2 regions of the Aquitalea magnusonii genome follow, and region 2 is predicted to be linked to the other one. Evidence: riboswitches for the same ligand, from Rfam matches in the RefSeq annotation. Region 2 holds a riboswitch; the other holds the start of a gene.
What was found. A riboswitch is a leader RNA that binds a small molecule or an ion and turns the genes downstream of it on or off. The one in region 2 is predicted to bind glycine.

Region 1 (15,754 bases), 1.6 Mb from region 2:
TGCGATCCAGGCGCAAGGCCAGGGTTTCGATGCCTTGCAGGATCAGGAAGGCATTGAAGGGCGATATGGCGGCGCCCATATTGCGCAGCGGCACCACGCGGGCACGGGCGATATAGGCTGCCGGGCCCAGTGCCTCGACATAGTTCACGCCGTGATAGCTGACATCCGGCGTATTCAGGCGCACAAAACGCTCTTTATGCTCGCCCCAGGGGAATTTGCCGGAATCGACAATGATGCCGCCAATGCTGGTGCCGTGGCCACCCAGGTATTTGGTGAGGCTGTGTACCACGATATCCGCGCCATGCTCGAAGGGGCGGCACAGATAAGGCGACGGCACGGTATTGTCGACAATCAGCGGCAGGCCGTGCTGGTGGGCTTCCTGGGCAAAGGCGGCAAAGTCCACCACATTGCCCAGCGGGTTGCCCACCGATTCGCAGAACACCGCCTTGGTCTTGTCATCCACCAGCTTGCTGATGGAGGCCGGGTCTTTGTAGTCGATGAAACGCACTTCGATGCCCAGTTGCGGGAAGGTGTGGGCAAACAGATTGTAAGTACCGCCATACAGCGTGCTGGTGGCAATGATGTTGTCGCCAGCCTCGGCAATGGTCTGGATGGCATAGCTGATGGCCGCCATGCCGGAGGCCACCGCCAGCGCACCGATGCCGCCTTCCAGCGCAGCCACGCGCTTTTCCAGCACATCGGTGGTGGGATTCATGATGCGGGTATAGATATTACCCTGCACTTTCAGATCGAACAGATCAGCACCGTGCTGGGTGCTGTCAAAGGCATAGCTGGTGGTTTGATACAGCGGCACCGCCACCGCCTTGGTGGTCGGGTCCGGGCTGTAGCCGCCGTGTACGGCCAGGGTTTCCAGTTTCATCTTCTTCTCTCCTGCGGCTTTACGCCTGTTGCATATCGGCCTAACCATACCGGCAGCAAGAGCAGAAGCCAAGCCGGATTTCCTGCAAAGCTTATGAAAAAACCGGCATGGAAAAACAAATGGCCGGTGCCAGCACCGGCCACGCAGGCGATCTGCGCAGATGGCCAACCCTAGGCAGGCATGGTCTGGGGCTGGGCCGGTGCCATGCCGGCCAGCACGCGCTCGAAAGGCTGCCGGAAACGGCTGGACACATAGGGGTCCAGGAAATACAGCAGGCTCAGACAGCCCTCGCGTGCCACGGTCTGGGCTTCCTGCGGGCATTTGGCAATATCGGGACGGGCAATCCAGCCGGTTTGCAGCAACTGGAAATTACGCGCCAGAAACCCGATCTGCACGTCATCCCCCTCCAGCATGCCCTGATCGCGCAGCTTGAAGAACAGCTTTTCCACGCCACGGCTGATCAGCCCGGCTTCGATCTTGCTGTAGCTTTCCTGCAGCGACTGGTTGACCGAAAACAGGCTGGAAATGCTCTGCGGGATGAAACGGAAGGTCCACAGATGGCGCAATACCTTTTCCAGCAGCGACACCAGCCCCTCGATCGAGGCATTCACGCTCAACTCACCGGCGGCATTCAGGTAATCGGCCATGCCCTTGGAGTAACGCCGGTACAGCTCGTTGATGATGTCTTCCTTGCAGGCAAAGTGGTAGTACAGATTGCCGGTGCTGATATTCAGATAGCGCGCGATGTGATTGGTGGTGACGCTGCGCTCGCCCTGCTGGTTGAACAGTTGCAGGCTGGCTTCGACAATGCGGTCAAAGGTTGGACTTTTGCTTTCTTTGCGACTCATGGCAGGTTCTTCCCGGTGCGCGGAACCCCGGGACAGACTGTTCCCGGCACCCGCTGTGTCTGTGATCGACAAACACCCGCACATGATACCGCAAGCCGCCGCTGTCGACAGCATGCAAGCCAAGCCGGCCTGCGGTCCATGCAAAAAGGCAGCGCAAGGCTGCCTTTTTGCTGCGGGATGGACGGCTTTGCTGGATGAGCGGTTTTACTGCACATTCACCGTGGCAAAGTTGACGCGGCCAAACGGGTTGGCGGCAAAGCCGGCCACTTCCTTGCGCTCCAGCACATAGGCGGTGGGATGGGCCAGCGGCAGCCACAATGCCTGATCGCTGATCAGCTTTTGCGCCTGCAGGTACAACTTGCTGCGCTGGGCAAAGTCGCTGGTTTTCTTGCCATCGCTAATCAGCTTGTCCAGTTTCGGGTCGCAATAGCGGGCAAAGTTGGTGCCGGACTGCACGGCCGCGCAGGAGAACTGCGGGGTGAGGAAGTTGTCCGGGTCGCCATTATCCCCGGCCCAGCCCATGAACAGCAGGTCATGCTCGCCCGCCTTGCCGCGCTTGATCAGCTCGCCCCATTCGATGACCTTGATCTGGGCGCGGATGCCCACCTTGGCCAGATCAGCCTGCAACAGTTCGGCCCCGGCCTTGGGGTTGGGGTTGAGCGTGCTGCCGCTGGGGCGCACCCACAGCGTGGTGTCAAAGCCGTTGGGATAGCCAGCCTGGGCCAGCAGCTTCTTTGCGCGCGCCAGGTCTTGTGGATAGGGTTTGACGCTCTTGTTGTAGCTCCAGGTATTGGGCGGATACGGCAGGGTGGCGGCGGTGGCGGTGCCATCGAACACGGTTTTCAGATAGGTGTTCTTGTCAAAGGCCAGGTTGACCGCCTGCCGTACCAGCACATTGTCAAAGGGCTTGTGCTGGCTGTTGATGGCAACAAAGGCCGTCATGAAGGCCGGTGTGGACAGCACGCGGATCTTGCTGTCGCCCTGCACTGCCAGGACGTCTTGCGGCTTGGCAGACAGGGCCAGTTGGCACTCGCCGGCTTTCAGCTTTTGCACCCGCACCGTGGCGTCCGGGGTAATGGCATACACCAGGGCGGGCAATTTGACCTTGCCGCCCCAGTAAGCCGGATTGGGCTGGTAGCGCACCACGCTGTCCTTCTGGAAGCTGCGCAGGATGAAAGGCCCGGTGCCGATGGGTTTGCTGTTCAGCTCGGCCTGCTTGCCTGCAGCCTGCAACTGGGCGGCGTATTCGGCGGAATAGATGGAAGCAAAACCCATGCTGAGCGTGGAGAGAAAGGTGGATTCCGGGTAATTCAGTTCAAAGCGCACCGTATTGTCGTCCAGCTTGCTGACCGCCTTGATCAGCTTGGGCAGTTGCATGGACTGGGCATGCGGATAACCGTTGGCTGCGGTCTTGTACCAAGGATGCTCGGGGTTGAGCATGCGCTGGAAGGTAAACACCACGTCATCGGCATTGAGCTTGCGCGTGGGCTTGAAGTAATCGGTGCTGTGGAAAGCCACGCCGGGGCGCAGCCGGAACGTGTAGGACAGGCCATCAGCGCTAACCTGCCAGCTAGTGGCCAGACCGGGCTGCAGCTTGTGTGAGACGGCATCATATTCCACCAGCCGGTTCATCAGCACATCGGCCGAGGCATTGGTGGTCACCAGCGAGTTGTACTGCACCACGTCAAAGCCTTCGGGATTGGCATCGGTACAGACGGTAAGCGGCTTGGCAGCCAGCGCCAGCGGGCTGGCCAGCAGCAAGACCGGCAACAGGGGGCGTAGGTTCATCTTGATCTCCATGCGGGGGAAGGCCGCCATCATGCGGGGCCCCGGCTGGACATCAGCTTAAGGGAAGACGCGGCAAAATAGAATGACGCTTTCCCGCTAAGCTTATTCACCCTGCTTATCAGGCGGCAAGGCTCAGGCCGGAGCCGTGCTGTATTCCAGCAGTTCGTTGAAGTGGCGCAGCGACAGCGGCCGGCTGCACAGATAGCCCTGGTACTGCTGGCAGCCTTGCTGGCGCAGCCAGTCCAATTGAGCGTGGGTTTCCACGCCTTCGGCCACCATGGCCAGCTTGAGAATGCGGCACAGGCTGGTGATCAGCTCGGGAATGGCGGAACGTTGCGGCAGGCCGGAAATAAAGGAGCGGTCGATCTTGAGGGTATTGAGCGGGTAGTTTTGCAGATAAGCCAGGTTGGAGTAGCCGGTGCCAAAATCGTCGATGGCAATGGCAAACCCCATGGCTTGCAGGGAGGCCAGTGTTTCCAGGGTGTGCTGGTCATGTGCCAGCAACAGGGATTCGGTGATTTCCAGCTCGATACTGGCAGCCGGGCAGCCACTTTGCTGCAGGATCTGCTGCAAGACGCTGGACAGTTCCGGATCGGCAAACTGACTGGCCGAAAGATTGACCGACACTTGCAAGATTCTGCCCTGTCCCTGCCAGCAGGCCAACTGGCGCGCCACCTGCGCCAGAATCTGCCGGTCCAGCTCGCGGATCAGGCCGCTTTCTTCGCAGGCCGGGATAAAGCTGTCGGGAAACAGCAGGCCACGCTCGGGATGCCGCCAGCGCGCCAGCGCCTCGGCACCGACAATCTCGCCGGTAAAGCAATCGACACGGGGCTGGTAGAAGGCCTCGAATTCGCCGTTTTCCAGACCACGGCGAATCTCGTACTCCAACGCCAGCCGTGAGCGGGCGCGCGCATCCATGGACTCATCATAAAAATGGATGCCGTTGCGGCCAGCCTCCTTGGCGCTGTACATGGCCAAATCAGCATGCCGCATATGACTTTGTACATCGTCGGCACCATCGGCACTCAGGCTGATGCCGACCGAGGCCGTCAGTTGCACCTCCTGTCCGCGCAGCCACAGCGGGCGTCCCAGCGTTTCCACAATCGATGCCGCCATGCCGGCAGCCACATCCTTGACCTGGGGTGCAGACAGCAGCAGCAGGAACTCGTCTCCCCCCTGGCGCGCCAGTTGCTGTCCCGGCTGCAACAGGGTTTTCAGGCGCTCGCTCATCTGCACCAGCAGCAAGTCGCCAAAACCATGGCCCAGACTGTCGTTGATGTTTTTGAAACGGTCCAGGTCTATGCACATCAAGGCTACTTGCAGCCCTTGCTCTCGCGCCTGCTGCAGCAAGGCCGGGTAATGCTGCTGGACGAAATTGCGATTGGGCAAGCCGGTCAGCATATCGTGCATGGCCAGATGGCTGGCACGGGCCTCGGCCTCCTTCAGTTCGCTGACATCCATTTCGCTGACCAGCAACGCCGGTTCGCCAGAGGCGGCATCGCGGCAGTGGCGGGCCGAGATTTCGTGCCAGCGCTCTCCTTGACGGGTGAGTACCCGCGCCACCAGCCGCCCTTTGCCCTGTGCTTCAAGCTGCTGCTGCAGCAGTGCCAGGTCTGCCGGGTCGACAAAGCGCGCCTGCCAGTGCTCGGCCGGGTCCAGCACCTGTTCACGCGCACTGGGATTACGGTACAGCGGCTGGCCATCGGCCTGATAAAGCGTGATGAAAACCGGGGAATGCAGCAGGGCCTCGGCGCTGCGCAGGGTGTCCGGATTGGCCTGCAACTCGCCCAAGGCTTCGCACAGCATCAGCATGCGGCCCTGATGCCGCAGGCCGCTGAACACCACCTGCAGACTGCGCGGATTGCCGTTGGGGTAGAGCGTCCAGGTTTCGGAAAACGCCACATCATGGCTGATGAAGTCAGCTTGGTACTGCCGCAGCCGGCGCGCCACGGAATCGGACATGTCCTGCCCCATATCGCGGGCGCACAACTCTTCCAGGCTGGCCGCCTCCCATACCGTCAGCGCGCACTGGTTGGCCCAGAACACGCGCCGCGCATCAATATCAAACACCCATACCGGGTGACGCAGCCTTTCGAGCAAGGCAAAGCGCGCCATGGTTTCCGCAGAAAACGGTACTGCATCATGCTGCATATCGATTCTCGACTTACCCCAGTATGAATAGAGCTGCCATGACAACACTGCCATTTGCCATTAATTAGCCGTTCATTCTAGCAATCATCCATCGTTTTTTAAGCTATCAGCTTAAAATAAATCTTATTTCGTTAACGACTGCTCACGATTTAAGCAGCTTGGCGCGACCAGCGCACGGACGCCACTATAACCACGCCGCAGATTAGAGCCTTTGCTCAAGCGCAAATGCTATTGAATTAAAAGAAAAACCCCCGTCACAGACGGGGGTTGGCAACAGCGCTCAGGGCATCAGCCCGGCCCGCAGGCGGGCGGCCTTGGCTTACAGATAACTGTCGGTGCTGGGGCAGCTGCACACCAGATTGCGGTCGCCGTATACGTCATCGATACGGTTCACACTCGGCCAGAACTTGTTTTCCAGCACATAAGGCAGCGGGAACAGGCCGGTTTCGCGGCTGTACGGACGGTCCCAGTCGCCAGCGATGTCAGCCTTGCTGTGCGGTGCATTGCGCAGCGGGTTGTTGTCCGCCGGCCAGGTGCCGTTCTGCACTTGGTCGATTTCCTGACGAATGGCGGTCATGGCGGCAATGAAGCGGTCCAGCTCGGCCTTGGGCTCGGATTCGGTCGGCTCGATCATCAGCGTGCCCGGTACCGGGAAGCTCATGGTCGGAGCGTGGAAGCCGTAGTCCATCAGGCGCTTGGCCACGTCCACCTCGGTCACGCCGCTGGCGGCCTTGAGCGGGCGCAGGTCGATGATGCACTCGTGCGCCACACGGCCATTGGCACCGGTATACAGCACAGGGAAATGCTCGCCCAGCTTCTTGGCCATGTAGTTGGCGGACAGCAAGGCGTTTTCGGTGGCGGCCTTCATGCCCTCGGCACCCATCATGCGGATATACATGAAGGAGATGGGCAGGATGGAAGCCGAGCCGAACGGCGCAGCGGAAACCGCAGTCTGACCGGCAAGCGCACCTGGCACTTCCGCCACCACGTGGTTGGCCATGAACGGGGCCAGATGGGCTTTCAGGCCGATGGGGCCCATGCCCGGGCCGCCACCGCCGTGCGGGATGCAGAAGGTCTTGTGCAGGTTCATGTGCGACACGTCGGCACCGATATCGGCCGGGCGGCACAGGCCCACCTGGGCGTTCAGGTTGGCACCGTCCATGTACACCTGACCACCGTGGCTGTGGATGATGTCGCAGATCTCGCGGATCGGCTGTTCGAACACACCGTGGGTGGACGGATAGGTAATCATCAGTGCCGCCAGATTGGCCGAATGCTGCTCCGCCTTGGCCTTGAGGTCGGCCACGTCGACGTTGCCGGATTCGTCACACTTCACCACCACCACCTGCATGTTCATCATCTGCGCGGTGGCCGGGTTGGTACCGTGGGCCGATTGCGGAATCAGGCAGATATTGCGCTGCGCTTCGCCACGCGCTTCGTGGTAACGGCTGATGGCCAGCAGGCCGGCGTACTCGCCCTGCGCGCCGGAGTTGGGCTGCATGGAAATGGCATCAAAACCGGTGATGGCTTTGAGCTGGGTTTGCAGGTCGTCGATCAGTTGCAGATAACCGGCAGCCTGATCGCGCGGGGCAAACGGGTGCATATTGGCGAATTCCGGCCAGGTGATGGGAATCATCTCGCTGGTGGCATTCAGCTTCATGGTGCAGCTGCCCAGCGAAATCATCGAGTGATTCATCGCCAGGTCGCGGTTTTCCAGCTTCTTCAGGTAGCGCAGCATCTCGTGCTCGCTGTGGTGGGTGTTGAACACCGGGTGGGTGAAGAAGGCGGATTCGCGCTTGAGGCCGGCCGGGATGGCATCGGCAGCGGCGGCATCCAGCGCGGCGATGTCGGCATCCTTGCCGGTGAACAGCTTGATCAGCGTGGCCAGATCAGCCTCGGTAGCCGCTTCGTGGAAGGCCACGCCCAGCACGGTGGCGGACACGCGACGCAGGTTATAACCGGCAGCCAGGGCGGCGGCGTAGATGGCGTCGGCATTGGCCGCTTCCACCTGTACGGTGTCGTAGAAGCGGTCGAATACCAGCTTGCCACCGGCGCTTGTCACCGCATGGGCGAAGATGGCGGCCAGACGGTGGATGCGGCTGGCAATGCGCTTGACGCCTTCGGCACCGTGGTACACCGCGTACATGCCGGCGATATTGGCCAGCAGTACCTGGCTGGTACAGATATTGGAGTTGGCCTTTTCGCGGCGGATGTGCTGCTCGCGGGTTTGCAGCGCCATGCGCAGCGCTGTCTTGCCCTTGGCATCCACGGACACGCCGATGATGCGGCCCGGTGCCGAGCGCTTCATTTCATCCTTGAAGGCAAAGTAGGCAGCGTGCGGGCCACCATAGCCCATCGGCACGCCAAAGCGCTGGGTGTTGCCAATGGCCACGTCGGCACCCATTTCGGCCGGCGACTTCAGCGCCACCAGCGCCATGATGTCGGCGGCCACCACGGCCACACCACCCTTGGCTTTCACGGCGGCAATGTAGGGCGTCAGGTCGATCAGGTCGCCCGCTTCACCCGGATACTGGAACAGCGCGCCAAAGTAGTCGCCATTGCCGGCTTGTTCCGGGTGGCCGGAAACCAGCTCGAAACCGAAGTACTTGGCACGGGTTTTCATCACGTCCAGGGTTTGCGGCAGCACGCGGCTGTCGACAAAGAACTGCGCGGACTTGCTCTTGGACACACGGCGCGCCATGGCCATGGCTTCGGCGGCGGCGGTGGCTTCGTCCAGCAGCGAGGCATTGGCCATTTCCAGACCGGTCAGGTCCATCACCATTTGCTGGTAGTTGAGCAGCGCTTCCAGACGACCCTGGGCGATTTCAGCCTGATACGGGGTGTAAGCGGTGTACCAGCCCGGATTTTCCAGCACATTGCGCAGGATGACGGTGGGGGTCAGCACCGGGTAATAACCCAGGCCGATGAAAGACTTGTTGACGATGTTGCGGCTGGCCACCTCTTTCAGCGCAGCCAGGGCTTCGGCTTCCGGCACCGGGGACGGCAGGTCCAGCGCACGGTTCAGGCGGATGTCGGCCGGCAGGGTCTGGGCAACCAGATCGTCCAGCGAGGCGGCACCGATTTCGGCCAGCATTTCGCTGCGCTCGGCATCGGAGGGGCCGATATGGCGGGCAATGAATTCGCTACGGTTAAACAGGGAAGCAAGAGTCATGGTGGGTGTCCGGTAATGAAGAGCTGTGCCTGAAACTGAAAAAGCCCCGCGATGGTAAGCATCACGAGGCTTTGACAGCGTGCAATCAGGCGCCGATTTCCTTGGCGTAGCCAGCGGCATCCAGCAGGCTGTCCAGATCTGCGGCATTGGCCGGCTTGATCTTGAAGAACCAGCCAGCGCCATAGGGCTCGCTGTTGGCCAGCTCGGGAGCGGCTTCCAGTTCGGCGTTCACTTCCAGCACTTCACCGGCGATCGGGGCGTATACATCGGAAGCGGCTTTTACCGATTCCACCACGCCGGCCTGCTCTTCAGCAGCCAGCTTGGCACCCACTTTCGGCAGCTCGACGAACACGATGTCGCCCAGCAGCTCTTGTGCATGTTCGGTAATGCCCACGGTGACGGAACCGTCGGCTTCCAGACGCAGCCATTCGTGGCTGGCAACGTATTTCAGTTCGGCAGGGATATTGCTCATGGATTGAATCTCCTCGGATTGATTGAACCGTTACGGGAGCGGGAAACCGCAGCGCAGCGCGCAGGCTGGTGCGGTGTTTCCCGGCTCGCTGTTATTCGAAAACTTTCTTGCCGTTGCGCACGAACGGCATCTTCACCACGCGGACAGCGGTGAGCGTACCACGCAAATCCACCTGTGCGTCGGCACCGGTTGCGGCCGGTACGCGGGCAATGGCAATGGAATGCTTGAGGGTGGGCGAGAAGGTGCCGCTGGTGATGATGCCCTCACCCACGCCTTCCACCACCACTTTCTGGCCTTCACGCAGCACGCCACGGCCTTCCAGCACCAGGCCCACCTGCTTCATCGGCACACCGGCGGCCTTCTGGGCTTCCAGTGCCTTGCGGCCGATAAAGTCACGGCTGGCCGGTTCCCAGGCGATGGTCCAGCCCATGCCGGCCTGCAGCGGGGACACGGTTTCGTCCATGTCGTGGCCGTACAGGTTCATGCCGGCTTCCAGACGCAGGGTGTCGCGGGCGCCCAGGCCGATGGGGGCCACACCGGCCTCTACCAGCTGATTGAAGAAGTTGATGGCTTCGCCAGCCGGAATCATGATTTCCAGACCGTCTTCACCGGTATAGCCGGTTCGGGCAAAGAACCAGTCGCCTGCAGGCAAGCCCTGGAATACCTTGAGTGATTGAATGGCGTCGGCCAGTTGCGGCTTTACCGCACAGACCTTGGCAATGGCATTGGGGCCTTGCACGGCCAGCATGGCCAGGTCGCGACGTACATTGAGGGAGACATCAAAACCGGCCTTGTGGCTCTCCATCCAGGCCAGGTCTTTATCAGTGGTACCGGCATTCACCACCATGCGGTAGCCGTAGGAGGTCAGGTAGACAATCAGGTCGTCCACCACGGTGCCGTCTTCGGTCAGCATGCCGGAGTACAGCGCCTTGCCTTCAAAGCCCAGCTTGGCCACGTCGTTGGCAATCAGTTGTTGCAGCCAGGCCTTGGCATCGCTGCCGGTGATGTCGATCACGGTCATGTGGGACACATCGAACATGCCGGCGTCGCTGCGCACGATCTCATGTTCCTTCAGCTGGGAGCCGTAATGGATGGGCATTTCCCAACCGGCGAAATCAACCATCTTGGCGCCGGCGGCGACATGAGCGTCAAACAGGGGGGTACGTTTCGGGGCCGTCATCTGTGCGTCCTTGCAAAGGGGGTGTTTTGCCTGTCTTGGTACAACACCCCTCTGTCCTGACACCTGAGATTTTCCGGCGGGCATTTTCAGCCGCCGTTAGCCCCTTCGGTGGCTGCCTTCATGGGCAGCGCTCTCCAGAGTAAAGCAGATACGTGATATCCGATGATGCAGTCCTTTTGCCTGAGCGATTGCGGGTGCGCTTGCGCCTTCGGCGGTGGCCGCGATTGGCCACTCTCTCCTGCATGATGGGGGCGATTATCGTTGCAGATAAAGACAAAGGCAAGCCAAGAATATCTTCACGCGAAGTGATCTATCCTGTTGTTTTTGCATTATTTTCGTAATCGAAAAAATACGAATAATTCCTTGTCACAATTTATTCATTATTGATCAGGCATAACAAAAGGGCTGCCACAGCAGCCCTTGTTGATCCACATCTCACCTGCCCTTCAGCCGACGTCGCCACGCCGCCGCAGGTGTTTCAGCCCTCGCTCAGTACCACTCGATACCGCTCTTCTCGGTGGAGATGATGGTGCCGGCTTCGCCCTTGACGATCTTCTCGATGTCTTCCAGCGCGCCAATCACCGCACGCTTGCCGGTCAAGCGGGCAAATTCGCAGGCGGCTTCCACTTTCGGGCCCATCGAGCCGGCGGCAAAGCCCAGCTTGTCCATTTCGTCCGGGTGGGCGTGGCGGATGGCCTTGGCTTCGGGGGTGCCCCAGCCAACAAACACGCTCTTCACGTCGGTGGCGATGACGAAGTAGTCGGCGTCCACTTCGCGGGCCAGCAGGGCGGAGGCCAGGTCTTTGTCGATCACCGCTTCCACGCCCACCAGCTTGTCGCCCTGGTACATGGTGGGGATGCCGCCACCACCGGCAGCAATCACGACCGCGCCTTTTTCGATCATCCATTTGATGGGGCGCAGTTCGAAGATGCGTTTCGGTTTCGGGCTCGGTACCACGCGGCGGTAGTAGTCGCCGTCGGCTTTCACCGTCCAGCCGTGGCTGGCAGCCAGCGCTTCGGCTTCTTCCTTGCTGTACACCGGGCCGACGAACTTGGTGGGGTTCTGGAAGGCGGGGTCGGCGGCGTCCACTTCGGTCTGGGTGAGGATGGTGGCCAGCGGCACTTCAAACGGCAGCACATTGCCCAGTTCCTGTTCGATCATGTAGCCGATCATGCCTTCGGTCTGGGCACCGAGGACATCCAGCGGATAGGGGGTGACTTTGCCGTCGACGTGGCGGGCGTAGGCGTCGTTTTGCAGGCCGAGCAGGCCGACTTGCGGACCGTTGCCGTGGCACATCACCAGGTTGTGGCCCAGCCGGGTGACGGCGGCCAGTTGTTCGGCGGCCACCTTGACGTTGGCGCGTTGGTTGTCAGCGGTCATGGCTTCGCCACGACGTTGCAGGGCATTGCCGCCCAGGGCTACGACGACTCGCATGATGTTTCCTTTTCTGGCCCTGTCCGCGCGTGCGGGACAGTGGCGTGGCCGGTCTGCCTGTGGCAGGCCGGTGTGTGTCGGATGGGGCGGCAGGTCACCGGGGGATGACCTGCCGGAGGGTGGAATCCGCCTGAGTGAGGGGGAGCGGATTCCGCCGCCACGACTGCAAGGGGGTGTCGTCGTGGTGGGTGAAACGGTATAGCTGTCAGACTTCAACTTCAGGTGATTCAGCTGCTTGCACGGCGTTTTGCCTTACACGCTGGCGACGTGGCAAAGTCAGCGCAGCGGCTGCTGCCAGGCGCGCCGCCGCAGACAGTACAGGTCGTACGGCAAGGCGGCGCAACAACGCAGCGGGGCTTTGCCACGTTGTCCAGTCTTAATCGCCCAGCGTGGCGACCAGGATGGCCTTGATGGTGTGCATGCGGTTCTCGGCTTGCTCGAAGGCAATGCAGGCTTCGCTTTCGAACACGTCTTCGGTCACTTCAATGCCATTGGCCAGGTCCGGGTATTGCGCGGCAATTTCCTTGCCCACCTTGGTTTCGCTGTTGTGGTACGCCGGCAGGCAGTGCATGAACTTGACTTGCGGGTTCTGTGCAGCAGCCATCAGCGCGGCATTCACCTGGTAAGGTTTCAGCAGGCGGATGCGTTCGGCCCACACTTCGGCCGGTTCGCCCATCGATACCCACACGTCGGTGTGGATGAAGTCGGTGCCCTTGACGGCTTCGGCGGCGTCTTCGGTCAGGGTGATGCGGGCGCCGGTCTTGGCGGCGATGGCACGGCATTCGGCCACCAGTTCATCGGTCGGCCACAGGTGTTTCGGGGCGCCGATGCGCACGTCCATGCCCAGCTTGCTGCCAATCACCAGCAAGGAGTTGCCCATATTGTTGCGGGCGTCGCCCAGGTAGGTGTAGCTGATTTGCGAGATCGGCTTGTCGCTGTTTTCCCACATGGTCAGCACGTCGGCCAGCATCTGGGTGGGGTGCCATTCGTCGGTCAGGCCGTTGTACACCGGGACGCCGGCGAATTTGGCCAGTTCGTTTTCCACCATGTCCTGGTCGAAGCCGCGGTATTCGATGGCGTCATACATGCGACCCAGCACGCGGGCGGTATCTTTCATCGATTCCTTGATACCGATCTGCGAGCCGGACGGTCCGAGGTAGGTGACGTTGGCGCCCTGGTCGTAGCAGGCTACTTCGAACGCACAGCGGGTGCGGGTGGAGGTTTTTTCAAAGATCAGGGCGATGTTCTTGCCCTTCAGGTGTTGCTGTTCGGTGCCGGTGTACTTGGCGCGTTTCAGGTCGCGGGCCAGGTCGAGCATGTAGCGGATTTCGCGCGGGGTGAAGTCCAGCATGCGGAGGAAGTTGCGGTTGCGCAGATTGAAGGCCATGGTAACACTCCTTGTTTCGGTGCCGGGTGGCGGGCTTGGCCGTCGCCACCGGGCGAGATTGATGTGCTTGGTGTGCTGCGGGGGCAGCGGTTTAAATCTTCACTTCGTCACGGATGATCGGGCAGGTCATGCAGTGACCACCGCCACGGCCACGGCCCAGTTCGGAGGCCGGAATCTCGATCACTTCCACCCCGTGCTGACGCATCAGCTTGTTGGTGTAGGTGTTGCGGTCGTAGGCCACCACCACGCGGCGGTCCAGGGCCACCACGTTGTTGCCGTCATCCCATTGTTCGCGTTCGCGCTGGTAGGCATCGCCGGCGGTCTGGATGATGTGGACTTCCTTCAGGCCGAGGGCCTGGCGCACCACTTCGGTAAACGGCACGCCGTCGTGGCGTTCGAAGCGGACTTCGCCTTCCTTGTCACCGGCGTAGATGCTGGTGCAGACGATTTCGTTGACCACGTCCGGGAACACCGACAGCAGGTCGATATCGAGGAAGCTGAACACGGTGTCCAGGTGCATGGCGGCACGCGATTTGGGCATCTGGCAGGCAATCACGCGGGTGGCGCCGCCTTCCTTGCCCAGCACATTGCGGGCTACTTGCACGACGGCTTGCGGGCTGGTGCGTTCGCCCATGCCGATGAGCACCACGCCGTTGCCGATCGGCATCACGTCGCCGCCTTCCAGCGTGGCCGGGCCGTGGTTCTTGTCGCAGTCGCCCCACCATACCTTCACCTTGCCGGCGAAGTACGGGTGGTGCTGGTAGATGGCTTGCAGGATCAGGGTTTCCTGACGGCGGGCCGGCCAGTACATCGGGTTGAGCGTCACGCCTTCGTAGATCCAGCAGGACGGGTCGCGCTGGAACAGGCTGTTGGGAATCGGCGGGATGACGAATTCGGACTGGTCCAGATAGCCGCCGAACAGGCCTTTGGGGTCGAACGGCAGTTCGAACTTGGCGATGCCGCCGATCAGGTGCTCGGCCAGTTGGGTGGACGGCATTTCGTCCAGCCAGCTGCGCAGGTCGGTCAGCATGCCGATCCCGACGTTGTCAGCCTTGACCTTGCGGTCCAGCAGCCAGCTGCGGGCGGCCTTGTCGTCCAGCACCTGGGCCAGTGCGTCGTGGGCTTCGATCACATGGATGCCGCGGGCGCGCATCTGCTCAACCATGTAGGCGTGGTCTTTCTGGGCGCGTTCCACCCAGATCACGTCATCAAACAGCAGGTCGTGGCAGTTGTCGGGGGTGAGGCGTTTGTGAGCCAGGCCCGGACGGCACACCATCACGCTGCGCAGCTTGCCACATTCGGAATGAACACCAAATTTGCCGGTCATGATGAAATCCTTTCAATCAGTAATTGCATAAACCTGTTTCCGTACACTCCCTTGCTGGCGCAAAGGAGTGAACAGCAAAAGGCTGGCTTCAGTTTTCGGTCTCGTAACGTTCTTTGATCTGCCAGACATAGACTGGCAAACCCAGCATCAACAACAGGACTCCCCACATCACAATCTCGGCGCCGGCACCAAACAGTGCCCACACCGCATAAAGAAAACCGATGGAGGAGAAGATCAGCGGCGCGGTAAAGTCGCGCCGGCTGTATTTGCCTTTCTGCATCAGCATGATGGCCAGCAGCGCCATCGCGCAGAAGGCATAGGGCAGCAAGGTGGTGGCCGTGGCCAGCAGGATGATGAATTCAAAAATCTTCACCCCGCCCTCCCCGCCCGCGTATTTCATCGCCAGCAGCACCGTCACCAGGCCGCTTGACAGCAGCAGGCCGAACAGCGGCACACCCTGGCGGTTGGTCTGGCCAAAGCGGCGCGGGAACAGCTTGTCCCTGGCGGCGGCATGGGGCACATGGGCTTGCATCAGGCTCCAGCCATTGAGTGCGCCAAAGCAGGACACCACCGCCCCCAGCCCTACCACCCAGTAGGCCCAGTCGCCCCACATCAGGCGGGCGGCATCGGCAAACGGGGCTTGAGAATTGGCCAGCATGGCCGGTGACATCACCCCCATCAGCGACACCGTGGACAGGATGTACAGCACGGTGGCCAGCAAGGTGCCGATGACGGTGGCACGCGGAATGGTCTTGCTGGGGTTGACCACATCACCGGCGGGAACCGAGGCCGATTCCAGTCCCAGAAACGCCCACAGGGTGAGCGCCATAGTGGCGGAAACCGAACTCAACAAGGGCTTGCCGTGCGGGTTGAACACCAGGTTTTCCGGGTGCATGTAAAAGAAGCCGATAAAGGTGACGGCTGCCAGTGGCACCAGTTTGAGTACGGTAGTCACCACCGCCACCAGGCCGGAACTGCGCGCACCGCGGCTGTTAATCCAGGTAACGGTCCAGATCAGGCCGATGGAAAAGGCAGCTGCCAGCAGGTTGTCATGCCCCAGTTGCGGGAAAAACACCTGCATATAGCTGGTGGCGGCCACCGCCAAGGCGGCGTTG
Region 2 (15,754 bases):
ACAGCAATGGTTCGGTGCGTCTGGCCATTTCGCAGGAAGACAAGCCGGTATGTGAGCCGGGCTCGGTAGCCTTTCTGGTCAGCGGCCAGGATTTTCTGGAATGGATAGACCAGTTGGCCGGCGAGCGGGTGATCGACCGCGCGGGCCAGACGGTGGCGCGCGACTCGGTGGTGGATCACCAGTTTTTCTGTTCCATCAGCTTTGTCGATCCGTTCGGCAACCCGTTCGAGATCGTCAGCTACGACCATACCTGGCTGGCAGGCAAGCTCAAGCTGGCCAGCAAACCGGCCTGACCGGCTGCGTGCTACCGCATTGGCCACCAACCCGCTACGGCGGGTTTTTTCATGCCTGCCGTGCTGAAAAATGCTGTCAAATCAGGAAACTGGGTGAGGTGATGCCTGAGTGTCGTCAATTGGCGACTCAAAAAGTGCTGCCATTTCAATAACTTGGGTAATTTCTTGCCATGCTTGTCGCTCACTGCCGACAACTGGCATGGTCTGGGTGGGTGCTTTTCAATGCAAAGCATTGTTTTTAAATGACAATGTGTGGCTGGCATGGTGTTTGCAAAAACAGGCTTGTCTTCCAACCACATTGAAAGAAGCTCATGCAAAAGAAATTGCTTGTTGTTGCCATGCTTTCCCTGCCTCCGGCCAGTCTGGGATTGATCAATCTGGTATTTGCCGCCTCTCCCGCGCCGCAGACACAGTCAGAGCAGCCAGAGGCTTCGGCACCACAAGGCAATCTGCCTGATGCAGCACCGGAGCAAGACAGCAGCATGCCGCAGCCCGCCGGACAACAGCAGTAAAGCTGCCACACCGGGTTTGAACCGGTGACGTAACAAGGCCCGCCAATGGCGGGCCTTTTTCGTTCCAGCCATGGGTCGACTGCCGTGCGGCACCGGCCGGACGTGGCCTCTGCGCAGCTTGCTCCTGGCCTTCCTGCCAAGCAAAAGGCCCGCAAAATTGCGGGCCTGCGTTGAACAGGCTCAGCCTGTTTCAGATGGCAAAACCATGTCCGTTAGCGGGTAGGGCGTTGCAATGGAATGGACATTTCATGACGGAACAGATTGTGCGGGTCAACCTTGTTTTTCAGCGCAATCAGCCGGTCAATCAATGCCTCATCCTGGTAGTAAAGATGCAGCCAATTCGGATCAACCTGGGTTGAGCCATCGTTGACATATTTCATATCCACATCGGGATAATTGATATAGCAGCCCTGGTATGCCGGCAGTAGCGGGCGATTACCCGTCGAGGCATGCACGGCATTGTAAATGCGGCGAATCCAGGCTACTTGCACGTCGTCCTCTTTCGGGTCAGTCCAGTAGGTCTGATATTGTGCCTTGAGGATGGATTGACGTTGCGGAACGGCAGTATGTCCAGTGCCATTGGCATTGATCTTGCCGCCATAGGAGTCAATCTGCACCAGGGATTGCGTCATTGCCGTGTCGTTAAGGTTGGTCAGGTTTTCAAACAGCGCTTTGCATACCTCATCGCTGAAGTTTTCAATCTGATATTCAGACTTATATTTGCCACGCTGATTATTACCCGAGCCATTGATGCTTTGGGTGACATAAATCCAGTCCATCGCCATCAGCGGGTCTGCCTGGCTGAGTGTCATGCCGGCATCCCGGCGTCCCAAGGGGTTGATATTGGGAAGCAGGAAGGCATCATGAACCACACCGGGTTTGCCTGCTGCATCATTCATCTTCTGGATGAAGTCATTCAGTGGCTTGTCGCGCTCACCGCCAACCAAACCATCTATACCGGTGTACTGGATGGCCAGGACAATATTGTCGTCACTATTGATGTGATTGAGCTTGAACAGGGTAAACAAGCCCCCATTGCCAATTGCCGGGTCCGGATTATTGGAATTGGCATCATTGTCATGAAACCATTGCCAATAAGCCTGCAGCAGTTTGGTGAAATTTTCCGGGTGCGCCTGGAACCATTTCCAGTCATATTTCAGCGGATACCAGTATGCTTGTTGCGGGGCTTCCGGCAGTTTGGCGTAGTAATAATTGATGATGATGCCAAAGTTGCCGCCACCCGCACCGCAGCAGGCCGTAAACAGCATGCGGTCGGTTTCATCGGTACTATCGGCCCGTACATGCTTGAATTGCAAGCTTTTACCATCCGCGGCGGCGACCAGGATATCCACGCCGCTGACCCAGTCTACCGTCAGGCCATGCAGGCGGGACAGCAGGCCATAACCACCGCCACTGACGTGGCCACCAACACCAACCGAGTAGCAAGAACCACCCGGAATGGTTTTTCCTGCTTGTCTGTAGAGTGAAATGTAGCCATCCCAGTTTTGATTGCCGGTGGCAATACGGAACTGATAGCCGTGACCATCCTTGTCATAAGGTGACTTGACCTTGCCAGCGGCATCATGATCCATGCCTTTCATTTCACCAAGGTCAATGATGGCAAGTTTTTCTGTGGCATTCAGACGGTTGGAAACAAAACCTTCATAGCAATGGCCACCGCTGCGTACCGTAATGCGGAAGCCTTCGCTTAAGGCTTCATTGGCTGCGGTTTGCACTTCTTCCGGTGTGCTGCAGATATAAATACGCTGCGCGCCATCTTCGCTGGTAATTGGCCAGCGCAAATTAAAACCCTTTTGTAGGGCGATATATGTTTTATTGTTGCTTTCAATCTTGTTCATGATAAATCCCATCGGTTATTAATCAAACAGCAAGGCGACTCATTGCTGAGAATTTTCTTGCCCTGCGGTATGAATTGTTGGTCTGCTGAGCTGAATTATCAATAAGTTATATTGTATTTTTCTTATTAACTGTACTTTGGTTCAGTATCTGCGGTGTATGTCATTTAAATGTCAGGTCCTATATTAGTGGCCGATATTGTTGAGAAATCAGTGTGGCTGTGACTGATATTCAAGATGTGATGACATTTGAAAATGACTGGGGTGGTGTTGGTCTGTGTATGGAAATTGCACCCAATGGAACGTATTGCAGTCGATATTCTCTATCGAAATACATATTTGTATTACTTAATATATTTAAGGAGTGTTTTGTGAGATTGAAAGACTTTGTGTCCATTGTTGTGATTGCCTCGATGTTGGTAGGCTGTGCCAGTGCCAACTTGACTGGCTTTCTGGGTTCGTTTCGTCATGCCGGGAGTGGCCAATATACTGATACTGATCAGGCAATTCCGTTTATTTCAATGCTGTTTGATAATGGAGGCGTGGTAAATATTGATGTGGGTGAACTGCCATTTGTTTATGCCAAGCTCAACCAGGATGGAGAGCTGGAATCGGTTCGGCCACTCGAGGGCGGAGTCAGGCTGGATGATGGCCAACTGCTACAGGGCTATCACTCTGATTCCTATGTCATCCGGCGCAGCTACAGTAAAACAGATAGTCAAGGGCCTGTGGTGATGCCGGACAAACCCGACGCCCTGGCCGCCTGGTTAAGTCCGGATATGCCACCAGCCATTCTGTTTCTGTATCAGCAAGATCAGTCTGGTGGCATCAAGTTGGAAAATGCGGCGCAGTTTCTTAGCGGGGGCGCCAATATGGCCAGCCACCACATGCAGGCACTATTGGCGGTAGAGCCGGCCATTTACGAGCTGGTACCGGGAAGTGACTACCGTCGTTTCTTGCAGCAAATGGCGACACGCAGCAAGCGCTGTGATAGCAAGGGCGACGAGCGCAGCCTGGCGACGGTGCCTTGTCTGCCCAATCACCAGTTGCCGGTGATTTTTGCCATCAAGGCCAAACGGGTGGTTCACCTGAGTCAGGAAATGCTCAATCACGCCTTCGGTGGTAAGGCTGATCTGCCGCTCATTCCTATTGATGCAAGTAAGACCAGCCTGGAAATTGATGCCAACAGGCAGCGCATTACCGCCTTGTTCACGCATTATGAGGATGCCCATGAACAGGACCTTCCCTTGCAATGGCGCTGTGATCACGCTGATCACTGCTATCCCAGCGGTATTGCCGCTGACAACGATGAAACATTGGTGTATGCGGTGTTTGCCACCAGCGCCATGCGTTTTGCCCGTTATCTGGATGCCAAAGTGCCTTTCACGCTGAATCGCAGCCCTGCCTTGCCGCCTCCGTCTACGCCGGAAACATCGCTTGCCGATCAGCAGCGCCGCGGCATGATCCATTCCAAAGCCTAAGCCCTCGCTACGGCATGGCTCAGTCCATGACCGAACCGGGTGGCGGACCGCGGAGACCTCCTCTCCAGGTGTGCTTAGCCCGGCGCTGCTGGCGGCTTGCTGCTGATGTCGTCATGCCAGGACTTATTGCGTAACCAGTACAAGGCCCGCCATTGGGGGGCCTTGTTCGTTTCAGCGCGCTAGATCAACGCTGCGGTGGTAGGGCTTATAGTCCGTGCAGGCTGGCCATCTCATCCAGCAACTGGCGCTGCAATTGCTGCATGGCGGCGCAGGGCTGCTGCTGGCGAATGAAGTCCAGCAGCGGGTCGACTACTTCGCTGCTAAGGCCCGACAGGGCTTCGATGGTGGCGAGGCCACAGAACGGCACATAGGCTTCGGCATAACCCCCTTCGTGCATCAGCACCAGCTTGCCGGCGCAGTGTTGCTGGGCAAACCTGCGCAGCAGGGTGGTCATCTGGCGGAAAGTATCGCTGTGGGCCAGCATGCGTGCCAGCGGGTCCACCGCATTGGCGTCAAAGCCGCAGGCGACGATGATCAACTGCGGCTGATAGCGTGCCAGTGCCGGCAGCACCATGAGCTGCATGGCGTACAGATAGGCGTCGTGGCCGCTGCCCGGTAACAGCGGAATATTGATATTGGCTCCCAGCCCGGCCCCTGTGCCGCGGTCTTCACTGCCGTTGTAGCCCGGCGGGAAGCAGCCATCCTGATGAATCGACATGGTGAGAACGTCCGGGCGCTGGTAGTAGATGGCCTGGGTGCCGTTGCCGTGGTGTACGTCCCAGTCCAGCACTGCCACCCGTTCGATGCCGTAGCGCGCCTTGGCCGCTTCGATGGCGACGGCGATATTGGACAGGAAGCAAAAGCCCATGGCGGCATCCGGCAGGCAGTGGTGGCCCGGCGGGCGGGTCAGCACATAGGCATTGGCCACCTCGCCGCGCCACACCGCATCCACGGCGGCGATGGCAAGGCCGGCAGACAGGCAGGCAATGTCATAGCTGCCCGGCCCGACCGGGGCTTGCGGGCCGAGTTCGCCACCACCGGCATCGCTGATGCGCTTGAATTCATCCAGATAGGCGGCGCCATGTACCCGCAGCAGGTCTTCACGGCTGGCCGGCGCGGCTGTGCATTGCCGCAACTGGCGGCTGATGCCGGCCACATCCAGCAGGTTTTTCAGCCGGCGCTTGGTTTCCGGCGATTCGGCATGGCCGGCGGCGGCTGGCGGCTGCACCCAGCCGCCCACCGGCAGCGTCAGTGCATGCAGGCCGGTGCTGTGCCACATGCACAGCTCATCAAAGTAAAAGGCGGTCGCGGATGTCATGGCTTCTCCTCGTTTTCAGGCGTGGGCAGGGGTGGGGCGGGGTGTTTGCAGCGCCAGCAACAGGGCCAGCGACAGGGCGGCCACCACCGTGGCCAGCAGTAGCAAGACATGCAGGCTGCCGCCATTGGCGGCGATCAGTTGACCGGCCAGCGCCGGGCCGATGGCCAGGCCGCCACCGATCACCAGATTGGTGGCATTCATCAGCTTGCCGCTGTGGTCGATGTCGGCCAGCGTGGCCAGGATGAAGGGCAGGATGAAAGTCCAGCTGAACTTGAACAGCAGTGCTGCGGTGGCAAAGCGCGCCAGTGCCGGGTTATGCAGCAACAGCAGCATGGCCGCCATCATCATGGCAAAGCCGGCCAGCAGCAGTCGGGAGCGTGGCAGGCGGCGGCCAATCAGCGAGGCAGTACCGGCACCGGCCACACCCAGCAAGGTGGCGATGGCGAAGATATTGCCGCTTTGCTGTGGTGCAATGCCGGATTGCACGGCAATCTGGCCGACAAAGGTCCACACCCCGCTCAGGCTGATGTAAAACGCCAGCGTGGCGATGATGCCCAGTGCGGCCCGGCCCCGGCGTGGGCCGGAAGCGGCTGGTGCGTGTGTTGGGGCTGCGCCTTGCTGGCCCTGGGGAAAACAGCGCGCCAGCGGTGCGCACAGCGTCATCAGCAAGGCGAGGCTGATATAACAGGCGGCAATGCCGAAGCGGGCAAACAGTGTGGGCATCACCAGCAGCCCCACGGCACCCAGTGCCAGTTGGCCCATCACCCACAAGCCATAAGCGCGGTCGGGGTTGGGTAGGGTGGCGGCAGCGGACAGGCACAGAATCATCAGCGAACCACCGGCCAGCGCACTGACAAAGCGCAAGCTCAGCAGCAGCGGATAGCTGACGGTAATGGCTGACAGCAGGTTGGCCGCGATGAATACCAGCACCGCCAGCCAGGCGGCGCTACGCCAGTTGACGCGTGGCAGCCAGAACATGGCCGGCAGGGTGGCCAGGCTCATCGCCCCCAGTTCGGCGGAGAACAAGTTGCCGATAGCCACCGGCCCCAGTTGCAGCTGGCTGGCCAACTGGCTGGCGACGGCGGTGGCCATCATCAGCACGGCCGGGGCGATGGCGGCAAAACCGACAATGGCGGCCATGGCCGGACGCGCCTGGTGTGCCGGCGCGGCGAGCTTGGCGCTGGATAGTGTGTTCATGGTTTTTCCTCGGTAGTGGGTGATCCGTCGGGCGGATGTTCTTGTCGGGTAGTCAGCTCAGAAAACATGTACCAGACGCAACATGGCCTGGCTGCTGTCAAAGCTGTTGGTGGTGTGGGCATTGCGCGCCAGCATCAGCAGCAATTGGTCTTGCTTGCTGAGCCAGTGGCCCAGTTCGACGCCAAGCTGGGTACTGTTCTGCCGGGTGTCGGGCAGCTCCTGTCCATTCAGGCGCAAGGCCCCGCCACGGCTGTGGTACAGCCGCAGCGCGCCATAGGTGTCCGGCGTGAAGTCATAGGAGGCAAAGGCCTGCAGGCGGTACAAGGGCTGCTGTTGCAGGTTGTTGCCGAGATAGTTGTGGTTGTTGCCGTAGAACTGGGCTTCCAGCGAGGCCTCCAGCACCCAGTTTTTGCCTACGCCGCGGGTGTATTTGTAGAGAAAGGTGGCAGCCCAGCGGTTTGCTCCGGCGGAAACATCCGGGTGCCGGGCATCGTCATGCCCTTGCGGTGACAGGCCGGCGGGCAGGCCGGGGCCGGTCCACTGCGGCCACTCGGTCAGCAGCAGGTCGACAAAGCCGGGCTCGGCACAGTGCAGGGTGCCGTGCTGGTCGCACACTGCCATGGCCAGCCGTGGGCCGCCCAGGGTTTCGCGCAGCGCCTGCAGGGTGCGGATCTGGTTGATGGCCACGCTGGAGGCCAGGTGCGGCATCAGGCAGTAGCAGCAGGGGGGCGGTGCTAAATGGCCGGGATTTCGTCCCACAGATGGGTGATGAAACCGGCCACCAGCGGCGAGCTGTCGCCCTCGCGGGTGGCAATGCCCATGGCCAGATACGCGCCCTCGTCGGTCAGCGGGATATAGCGCACCCCCGGCAACTGCACGCAGTTCAGTGGCGAGGGCAGGATGGCGATGCCAAGGCCGGCCGCCACCAGGCCCACCTGGGTGGTGGCCTCACCCGCTTCCTGGGTGATGCGTGGCTCGAAGCCCTTGGCCTCGCACAATTGGCGGATGACCGTGTGCAGGCCGGTACCGGCGCTGCGCGGATAGCTGATCATGCCCTCGTCGCGCAATTGCCCCAGCGACAGGCTGGGCTCACCTGCCAGCGGGTGGTTGCTGTTGATCACCACCAGCAGCGGGTCGCGCCGCAGCTCCTGCACCACTATCCGGTCTGCCGGAGACAGGCCGTTGAAACGCACGAAGCCGACATCGATATCCTGCTGCTGCAAGGCGGAAAACTGGTCGGTGGTGAACATTTCGCGCAAGGTCAGCCGCACTGCCGGGTAGTGCTGGCGATAGGCATGCAAGGCGGCGGGCAGGATGGGAGTGAGCGGCAGGGAGGAGGTAAAGCCGATGCGCAACTCGCCCACCTCGCCACGCGCGGCGCGTCTGGCCTGTTCGGCGGCCTCTTCGGTATCGGCCAGAATGCGCCGCGCGCGTTGCAGAAATTGCTGGCCGGCGGCGGTCAGTTCCACCTTGCGCTTTTCCCGCAGAAACAGGGCCACGCCCAGCTCGGCTTCCAGTGCCTGGATTTGCTGGGACAAGGGCGGCTGGGCGATGTGCAGGCGTTCGGCGGCGCGGGTGAAGTGCAGTTCTTCGGCAACCGTGACGAAATAACGCAGGTGGCGCAGTTCCATATTGATACTTTTAAAGTATTAATAATTGAATAAAGATATATTGGACTGCTGTTTTGTCAAGGGCTAAGCTCGAATCCTGTATCACTGCTACCGGTTTCATCATGCCTCCCGATTCTGCTTCCTGTGCTGCTACGCTACATGCAGGCCCTGCTTCTGCACAGGAGAACACCATTTCCCCCAGCGCCCGCCTGCAAGCCGGTTCGCCCGCCTTTCGCGCTACTGCGCGTGCCATGTTTGTCGGCGGCTTCTGCACCTTTTCCATGCTGTACAGCATGCAGCCGCTGATGCCGATGTTTGCGCAAGACTTTGCCCTGAGCCCGGCTGCCGCCAGCAGCGTGCTGTCGGTGCCCACCACCGGCCTGGCGCTGGCGCTGATTCCGGCCAGCTTTCTGGCAGACAAGGTGGGGCGCAAGCCGGTGATGAATATCGCGCTGAGCCTGGCCGCGCTGCTGATGCTGCTGGCGGCTTTTGCCCCCGGCTTTCAGCAGTTTCTCTATCTGCGTGCCATTTTCGGGGTGGTGCTGGCCGGTTTGCCGGCCGTGGCCATGGCCTATCTGAGCGAAGAAGTGGAGCCCTTGTCACTGGGCCATTCCATCGGCCTGTATATCGCCGGTAATGCGCTGGGCGGTATGAGCGGGCGCTTTCTGGCCGCGGTGATTGCCGACCACTTTGGCTGGCGCGCAGCGGTGCTGGCGCTGGCCGTGCTGGGCCTTGCCGGTGCCATCGAGTTCTGGCGCAGCCTGCCGGATTCGCGCCATTTCAAGCCGGTGCCATTGAATATGGCCGAACTGCGGCGGGACGTGGGCAGCCATTTTGCCGACGGCGGCCTGCCCTGGTTGTTCCTGTCAGCCTTCCTGTTCATGGGCTGCTTTGTCAGCCTGTACAATTACCTGGGTTTCCGCTTGCTGGCCGCACCGTTCAACCTGAGCCACAGCGTGCTGGGCTTTGTGTTCTCGCTGTACATGGTGGGCATCTGGGCCTCGGCCTGGGTGGGGCGCATGGCCGACCGCTTTGGCCGTCGCAATATGTTGTGGCTGATGGTGGTGCTGATGGCCGCCGGGCTGGTGTGTACGCTGGCGGATTCGCTGTGGCTGATGGTGCCGGGCATTGCGCTGTTTACCTTCGGCTTTTTCGGTGGCCATTCGGTGGCCAGCAGTTGGATTGGCCGTCGTGCGCAACGCGGCAAGGCGCTGGCCTCGGCGTTTTACCTCACTGCCTATTATCTGGGTTCCAGTGTGGTGGGTTCCTTCTCCGGCCTGCTGTGGGGTATGGGCAAATGGAATGGTGTGGCGGCGATGATTGCGCTGGGCTTGCTGGCACTGCTGCTGATTGCCCTGCGGCTGCGCAAGCTGGAGCCGCTGGCGGTTTAGTTTCCAGACAGTGCCAGCCATGAAAAACGCCGTGGACAATATCTACGGCGTTTTTCATGACGGAGTGATTATTGGTAAGAGAAAGTATAGGTGGCAATGGCGGTTAAGCTTCCTGGTGTGATTGGGCCTGTCCGGATAAGTCTTGCCGTGAGTGGAATGGACTGGGTACCCGAGAGATTGTTAAATACAAGAAATTGATTTGCTGTACCAGGATTGGCAGAGTCAGGCCCGAATTTGACCAAGCTGCCATCTGCTTTGGTAATTTGCACGGCAACGCCCTTTGCTATTGAGCTGGGGACTAATGACAATCTATCGCTTCGGTTTGCTGTATTGGTATTGTCAGTCATTACCATGTAAGTGTTAATTCCACCAGGGCAGGTGAGCGAGATATTGAAATTGCTTGGCGTGGATGTGCTGCCGACAGCGCTTAGCTTGGTGATGTCTATCGAAGGAAGAGTAACGAAAATATTGTTGGTATTGACAGTGCAGGTAGCGGCGGTCACTGTCAAGGTTGCGCTCTTCAAGAAGATCGGGCTGGATCCTGCGGCAAGAACCGTAGGGCCATCACGCATTTGAATTGTTCCAATTTGTTGACTGGGAATATTGGTGATGCCACTCTTTAATGGACCTGTGATGACATAGCGGAATAGATATTTTACACCCAGGGTTTTACCACCATCAGTAGTGGAGAACATTTGTAGTGCTGTACTTCCTAATGGCGTCAAGACTTTGTTTGGATCGGCTGCGCCAAGAATATAACCAATGCCTTGTGCTCCTGTAGGGAATACCGGATAGGTTACTCCATTTAGTGTGTAGGTAAAGCCATTTAGCGGTGTTTTGCTGGAAATTATCCAAGTTTGAGGGTTGTGTGAATCTGATGAGATATAGGTGATGCCGGGGCATGAAAAGAAAGAATAGTCTGTCGCAGAGTCTGACCAACTGGCAAGTGAAGTTCCTGGACTCAATGTATTCGCGGGGCCACTCCAACTTATGGAGCTGTTGTTGATATTTAATGTTTTGTAAACCAGGTTTCGCCAGGAAGGTCCTGTGGGATCGTAGCACATTACATTGGCGGCGATGTTTTTGCTTGTGGAAAGTAAAAATAATGCAATGAATATTTTTGACATTAATTTCATGAAAAATTGATCCTCGATTTTTATGAAATCATTGTAGATTTATCGCCGGGAAGAAATTTATTATTTTTACATGTATTATTCTTGCATGTAATGCAGAATTTTCTGTACGTATAGTTTTGTGGAGTATAAACAAAACGCCGTGGACACAATGCCACGGCGTTTTGTGTTTTGGCCCGCAGGCCAAGGTGCGGGTATCAGCACTCCACTACGTTGACCGGTACTTCGATCACATTGATGGCCAGGCCGCCACGTGCGGTTTCCTTGTACTTGGTGCTCATGTCGCGGCCAGTGTCGCGCATGGTCTTGATTACGCGGTCCAGCGACACGCAGTGCTGGCCGTCGCCGCGCAAGGCCATGCGCGCGGCATTGATGGCCTTGATTGAGGCCATGGCATTGCGCTCGATGCACGGCACTTGCACCAGGCCGCCCACCGGGTCGCAGGTGAGGCCCAGATTGTGTTCCATGCCGATTTCCGCCGCGTTTTCCACTTGTTCCGGCGTGCCGCCCATCACCTCGGCCAGCGCACCGGCCGCCATCGAGCAGGCCGAGCCCACCTCGCCCTGGCAGCCTACTTCGGCACCGGAGATGGAGGCATTGAGCTTGAACAGGATGCCGATGGCACCGGCGGTCAGCAGGTAGCGCACGATGCCGTCTTCGCTGGCACCCGGCACAAAGCGGGCGTAGTAATGCATCACCGCCGGGATGATGCCGGCGGCACCGTTGGTGGGAGCCGTCACCACACGGCCACCGGCGGCGTTTTCTTCGTTCACCGCCAGTGCGTACAGATTCACCCAGTCCATCACCGTCAGCGGGTCGCGCAGCGCGGCTTCCGGTGCGGCCAGCAGCTTCTGGTACATGTCGGCGGCGCGGCGTTTTACCTTCATGCCGCCGGGCAGGGTGCCTTCGCGCTGGCAGCCGCGTTTGACACAGGCTTGCATCACGCCCCAGATGGTGAGCAGGTCGCGGCGCACTTCTTGCTCGCTGCGCCAGGCCAGTTCGTTTTCCAGCATGATCTGGCTGATGCTCTTGCCCTGTTCCTTGCACAGTGCCAGCAGTTCGGCGGCGGTATTGAACTGGTGTTTGAGTTCGGTAACGCCCGGCGGGGTAAAACCGGCTTCGATGGCCGCTTCATCCACCACAAAGCCACCGCCTACCGAATAGTAGGCGCGCTTGGACAGGCTGTTGCCGTCGGCGTCGAAGGCTTCAAAAATCATGCCGTTGGGGTGGTAGGGCAGGGTTTTGCGCTTGTGCAGGATCAGGTCGTCCGGCTCATTGAAGGCAATGGCCTGCGTGCCCAGCAGCTTCAACTGTTTTTCGCGGCGGATGGTGGCCAGGATATCCGGCACGGCGTCGGTATCCACCATGTCGGGCAGTTCGCCCGCCAGGCCCAGCAATACTGCAGTGTCCGAACCGTGGCCCTTGCCGGTGGCACCCAGTGAGCCATACATCTCGCTGCGCACGCGGCGGGTGGCTGTCAGCAGGCCGTCTTTTTCCAGCCGGGCGACAAACTGGCGCGCGGCGCGCATCGGGCCGACGGTGTGGGAGCTGGACGGGCCGATACCAATCTTGAACAGGTCAAAAACACTGATTGCCATGATGTTCTCTTGTCTGATGCAGGCAGTCCGCCGCGCGGGCCGCCGGTGTTGCGGGTAGGGGGCTGTCGTCTGCGGGGAGACAGCCTGTGTGTCATACCTTAGCGTGTCATGCTTGCTGCAGGCTGACTGTTCTGCTTCCGGCCATCAGGCGTCGTGAAGCGTCAAGTTGCTTGCGGGGGGCCAGACAGGCGTGGGTCTGTGGCGGCAGGCGGGCGGGCCGAAGCAGGCAGGGACCGTCGCTTGCCAGCCCACCGGGCAAACCTGCCCTGGCAGACTTCACGCGGCGCAGCCCCCTCTGTCCTTTTGCCTGAGAGATTGTGATCGCGGGGCGATCTTCCTTCGGCGAGACCGCAGGGCAGATGCCCGGGTCTTCTCTCCAGAGAGCCAGACGATGGTGCAGTTCTTTTGCCTGAGAGTTTCTGGGGCGATACCCCTTCGGCGTCACCGCTGGGGTGATCTCTCCTGCGCCATCCAGTACGGCTGGCTGGCACTGTAGATAAGCCGGGAATGGCTGTCAACGCCAATATTGACGCGGGTTTTGATGTGCGCTTGCAGCATGCGGCGGGCAAATGCAAAAAGCCGCCTGCAAGCTGCATGGCGGCTGGAAGTGGCGGCGTAGAAAATCAGTTGGCCACGGTAAAGCGCTGGCGGCTGTGACGCGGGGTTTGGGCTTCATCGGCAATGGCCACGGCCAGGTCGGCCACGCTGATGCCGGCGGGCTGGTCGCCATCCATCAGCAGTTCATCACCGCCCAGACGGTACTGGCCGCTGCGCTCGCCCGGTGCCAGCAGAGCCGGCGGCGACAGGAACACCCAGTCCAGCACGGTTTCCTGTTGCAAGTCTGCCAGCGCCTGGCGGGCGCCTTCCGCGCCTTCCTTGTATTCGGCGGGGAAGTGCGGGGTGTCGATCAGTTGCACGCCCGGTGCCACATACAGGCTGCCGGCACCGCCTACTTCCAGAAAGCGCGGGACACCGGCCTGCTTCACGCCGGCCACAATGGCGGCATGGCCCTTGAGGAAGAGGGCGCGGATGTCGCTCTTGTCCCAGCCCGGATTGAAGGTGCTGATCACCATATCGTGTCCGGCAACCGCCTGGGCAATGGCGGCGGCATCGTAGGCATCGGCCTTCACCGCCGTTAGTTGCGGGTGGCTGGGCAGGCGTTCCGGACGGCTGACAATGGCCGATACCTGGTGCTGGCGTGCCAGCAGTTCTTGCAATACGGCGGAGCCGACAAAGCCGGTGGCACCAATCAGAGCGATTTTCATCTTGCTTTCCTTTCGTATAGTGGATGGATTGCAGTGTAATAGCTTGCTGCATGGCTGATAATCGGGCAATACTGGTATTGATAAATTAGCAGGACTTAACAATATGGATATCTTGCGCCGCATGGCCGTGTTTGCCACCGTGGTGGAGCAAGGCTCGATGGTGGCGGCGGCACGCACCCTGAGTATGACACCATCGGCGGTCAGCCAGCACATCAGCAAGCTGGAGTCGGAACATGGCGTGTCCTTGTTGCACCGCACCACGCGCAGCCTCACCCTGACCGAAGCCGGCAGCCTGTTCTATCAGGGCTGTGCCGACATGCTGGCTGCTGCCCGGCTGGCCGAGCAACGCCTGAGCGAGCTGCGCGATGCCCCGGTGGGCGAATTGCGCCTGTCAGCTCCCACCGGCTTTGCCGGACCGATGCTGACCGAGGCGCTGGCTCCGCTGCTGGCGGCCTATCCGCGCCTGAGCCTGAAGCTGTTTTTCCATGACGAAATGATTGATCTGGTACAGCACCGCATCGATCTGGCCTTGCGCGCCGGCGATCTGAAAGACTCCTCGCTGGTGGCGCGCCATCTGGCGGACTGGGAAAGCGTGCTGTGTGCCGCACCGTCTTATCTGGCGCGTCATCCTGCCATCACCACCCCGGCGCAACTGGAACAGCACCAATGGGTGATGCTGGACCATGAACGCAGTCAAACCTGGCTGACCATGGAAAATAGTGCCGGTGAGGTGGAACGGCCGCTGGTGGCGCAGCGGGTCAGCAGCAACAATATTCTGGCGGCGCGGCAGTTTGTGCTGGCCGGCATGGGCTTGTCCATCCAGCCGGAACCGGAAGTGCGGCAGGAACTGGCCGATGGCCGACTGCTGCGGGTATTGCCGCAGTGGCGTTTGCCGGCGCTGGGCATTTATGTGGTGACGCCACGGCGTGATGCCCAGCCGGCAAAAGTGCGCTACGCCATCGAAGCCTTGCGCCAGCGCATGCAGCACAAGACCGGGAGTGGTGCATGAGTGCTGCCGCACTGCATCTGCTACAGCAGCGCCTGCATGAGAGTAACTACCTGTTGCTGGACGGGGCGCTGGCCACCGCGCTGGAGGCGCGCGGTTTTGATCTGGCCGACCCGCTGTGGTCGGCACGCGTGTTGCTGGAAGCGCCACAGGCAATCGGCCAATTGCATCTGGACTATCTGCAGGCCGGGGCCGACATCATCACCACCTCCAGCTATCAGGCCAGTTTTGAGGGCTTTGCCCGGCGCGGCCTGGACCGGCAGCAAGCCGCCGGGCTGATGCAGTTGTCGGTTGATCTGGCCTTGCAGGCACGTCAACGCTTCATGGCAGAACAGCCAGAAACAGTGACAGCGCCGCTGGTGGCGGCGTCAGTCGGGCCTTACGGGGCCATGCTGGCGGATGGCTCGGAATACCGGGGTGATTATGGCCTGAGCGTGGCGCAGCTGATGGATTTCCACCGGCCACGGCTGGCGGTGCTGGCCGCCAGCGGGGCCGATTTGCTGGCCTGCGAAACCATTCCCTGCCCGCAGGAGGCCGAAGCGCTGGCGCGCTTGCTGCAGCAGGAATTTCCCGCCACGCCCGCCTGGATCAGCTTCAGTTGCCGCGATGCACAGCATGTATGGCAGGGCGAACGCTTGGCCGACTGCATGGCCATGCTGGCAGCCGTACCGCAAGTGGTGGCGCTGGGGGTGAACTGCAGCGACCCGCGCTGGGTGGCTGCGCTGCTGCAACAGGCGGCCAGCGTGACCGACAAACCGCTGCTGGCCTATCCCAATTCGGGTGAGCAGTGGGACGCTGAGCGCAAGTGCTGGCATGGGCAGGCCAGCCCGGCCCGCTTTGCCGCACAGGCCAGGCGCTGGCACCAGGCAGGGGCCAGGCTGATTGGCGGCTGCTGCCGTACCGGGCCGGCATATATTGCGGCGCTGCGTGCCGCCCTGGATGGCGCAGCCTGAGAGGCCAACCGCCGGTGATGGACCGGCTGCCGCGTTCCGGGCGGGCAGATACTGGCCGTGGCTTCAAATCTTGCGGGTACAGGGTTCGTGTTCCATGGCAGTGAGGATGTCCATCACCTCTGCCGAGGCATCCTCCATGCG

Region 1: linked by a shared signal. The riboswitch ahead of gcvT (glycine cleavage system aminomethyltransferase GcvT) and the one ahead of DLM_RS07150 (L-serine ammonia-lyase) in region 2 are both predicted to bind glycine.

Annotation. Positions count from the first base shown of each region.
Region 1 covers NZ_AP018823.1:3,044,061-3,059,814, forward strand. The annotation lists gene DLM_RS14505 (O-acetylhomoserine aminocarboxypropyltransferase/cysteine synthase family protein) at 1-880, opposite strand, end outside; gene DLM_RS14510 (TetR/AcrR family transcriptional regulator) at 1,051-1,728, opposite strand; gene DLM_RS14515 (ABC transporter substrate-binding protein) at 1,933-3,516, opposite strand; gene DLM_RS14520 (putative bifunctional diguanylate cyclase/phosphodiesterase) at 3,649-5,667, opposite strand; gene gcvP (aminomethyl-transferring glycine dehydrogenase) at 5,987-8,839, opposite strand; gene gcvH (glycine cleavage system protein GcvH) at 8,925-9,311, opposite strand; gene gcvT (glycine cleavage system aminomethyltransferase GcvT) at 9,403-10,491, opposite strand; glycine riboswitch at 10,533-10,639, opposite strand; glycine riboswitch at 10,650-10,742, opposite strand; gene arcC (carbamate kinase) at 10,981-11,925, opposite strand; gene DLM_RS14545 (ornithine carbamoyltransferase) at 12,302-13,312, opposite strand; gene DLM_RS14550 (arginine deiminase) at 13,404-14,639, opposite strand; gene DLM_RS14555 (amino acid permease) at 14,728-15,754, opposite strand, start outside.
Region 2 covers NZ_AP018823.1:1,456,860-1,472,613, forward strand. The annotation lists gene DLM_RS07100 (VOC family protein) at 1-293, shown strand, start outside; gene DLM_RS22975 (hypothetical protein) at 305-592, opposite strand; gene DLM_RS07105 (hypothetical protein) at 605-805, shown strand; gene DLM_RS07110 (BBE domain-containing protein) at 1,018-2,664, opposite strand; gene DLM_RS07115 (hypothetical protein) at 2,883-4,142, shown strand; gene DLM_RS07120 (class II histone deacetylase) at 4,348-5,460, opposite strand; gene DLM_RS07125 (MFS transporter) at 5,476-6,657, opposite strand; gene DLM_RS07130 (transporter) at 6,715-7,365, opposite strand; gene DLM_RS07135 (LysR family transcriptional regulator) at 7,392-8,288, opposite strand; gene DLM_RS07140 (MFS transporter) at 8,390-9,658, shown strand; gene DLM_RS07145 (fimbrial protein) at 9,727-10,794, opposite strand; gene DLM_RS07150 (L-serine ammonia-lyase) at 10,989-12,389, opposite strand; glycine riboswitch at 12,777-12,864, opposite strand; gene DLM_RS07155 (NAD(P)-dependent oxidoreductase) at 13,013-13,654, opposite strand; gene DLM_RS07160 (LysR family transcriptional regulator) at 13,758-14,663, shown strand; gene mmuM (homocysteine S-methyltransferase) at 14,660-15,613, shown strand; gene DLM_RS07170 (methyl-accepting chemotaxis protein) at 15,677-15,754, opposite strand, start outside.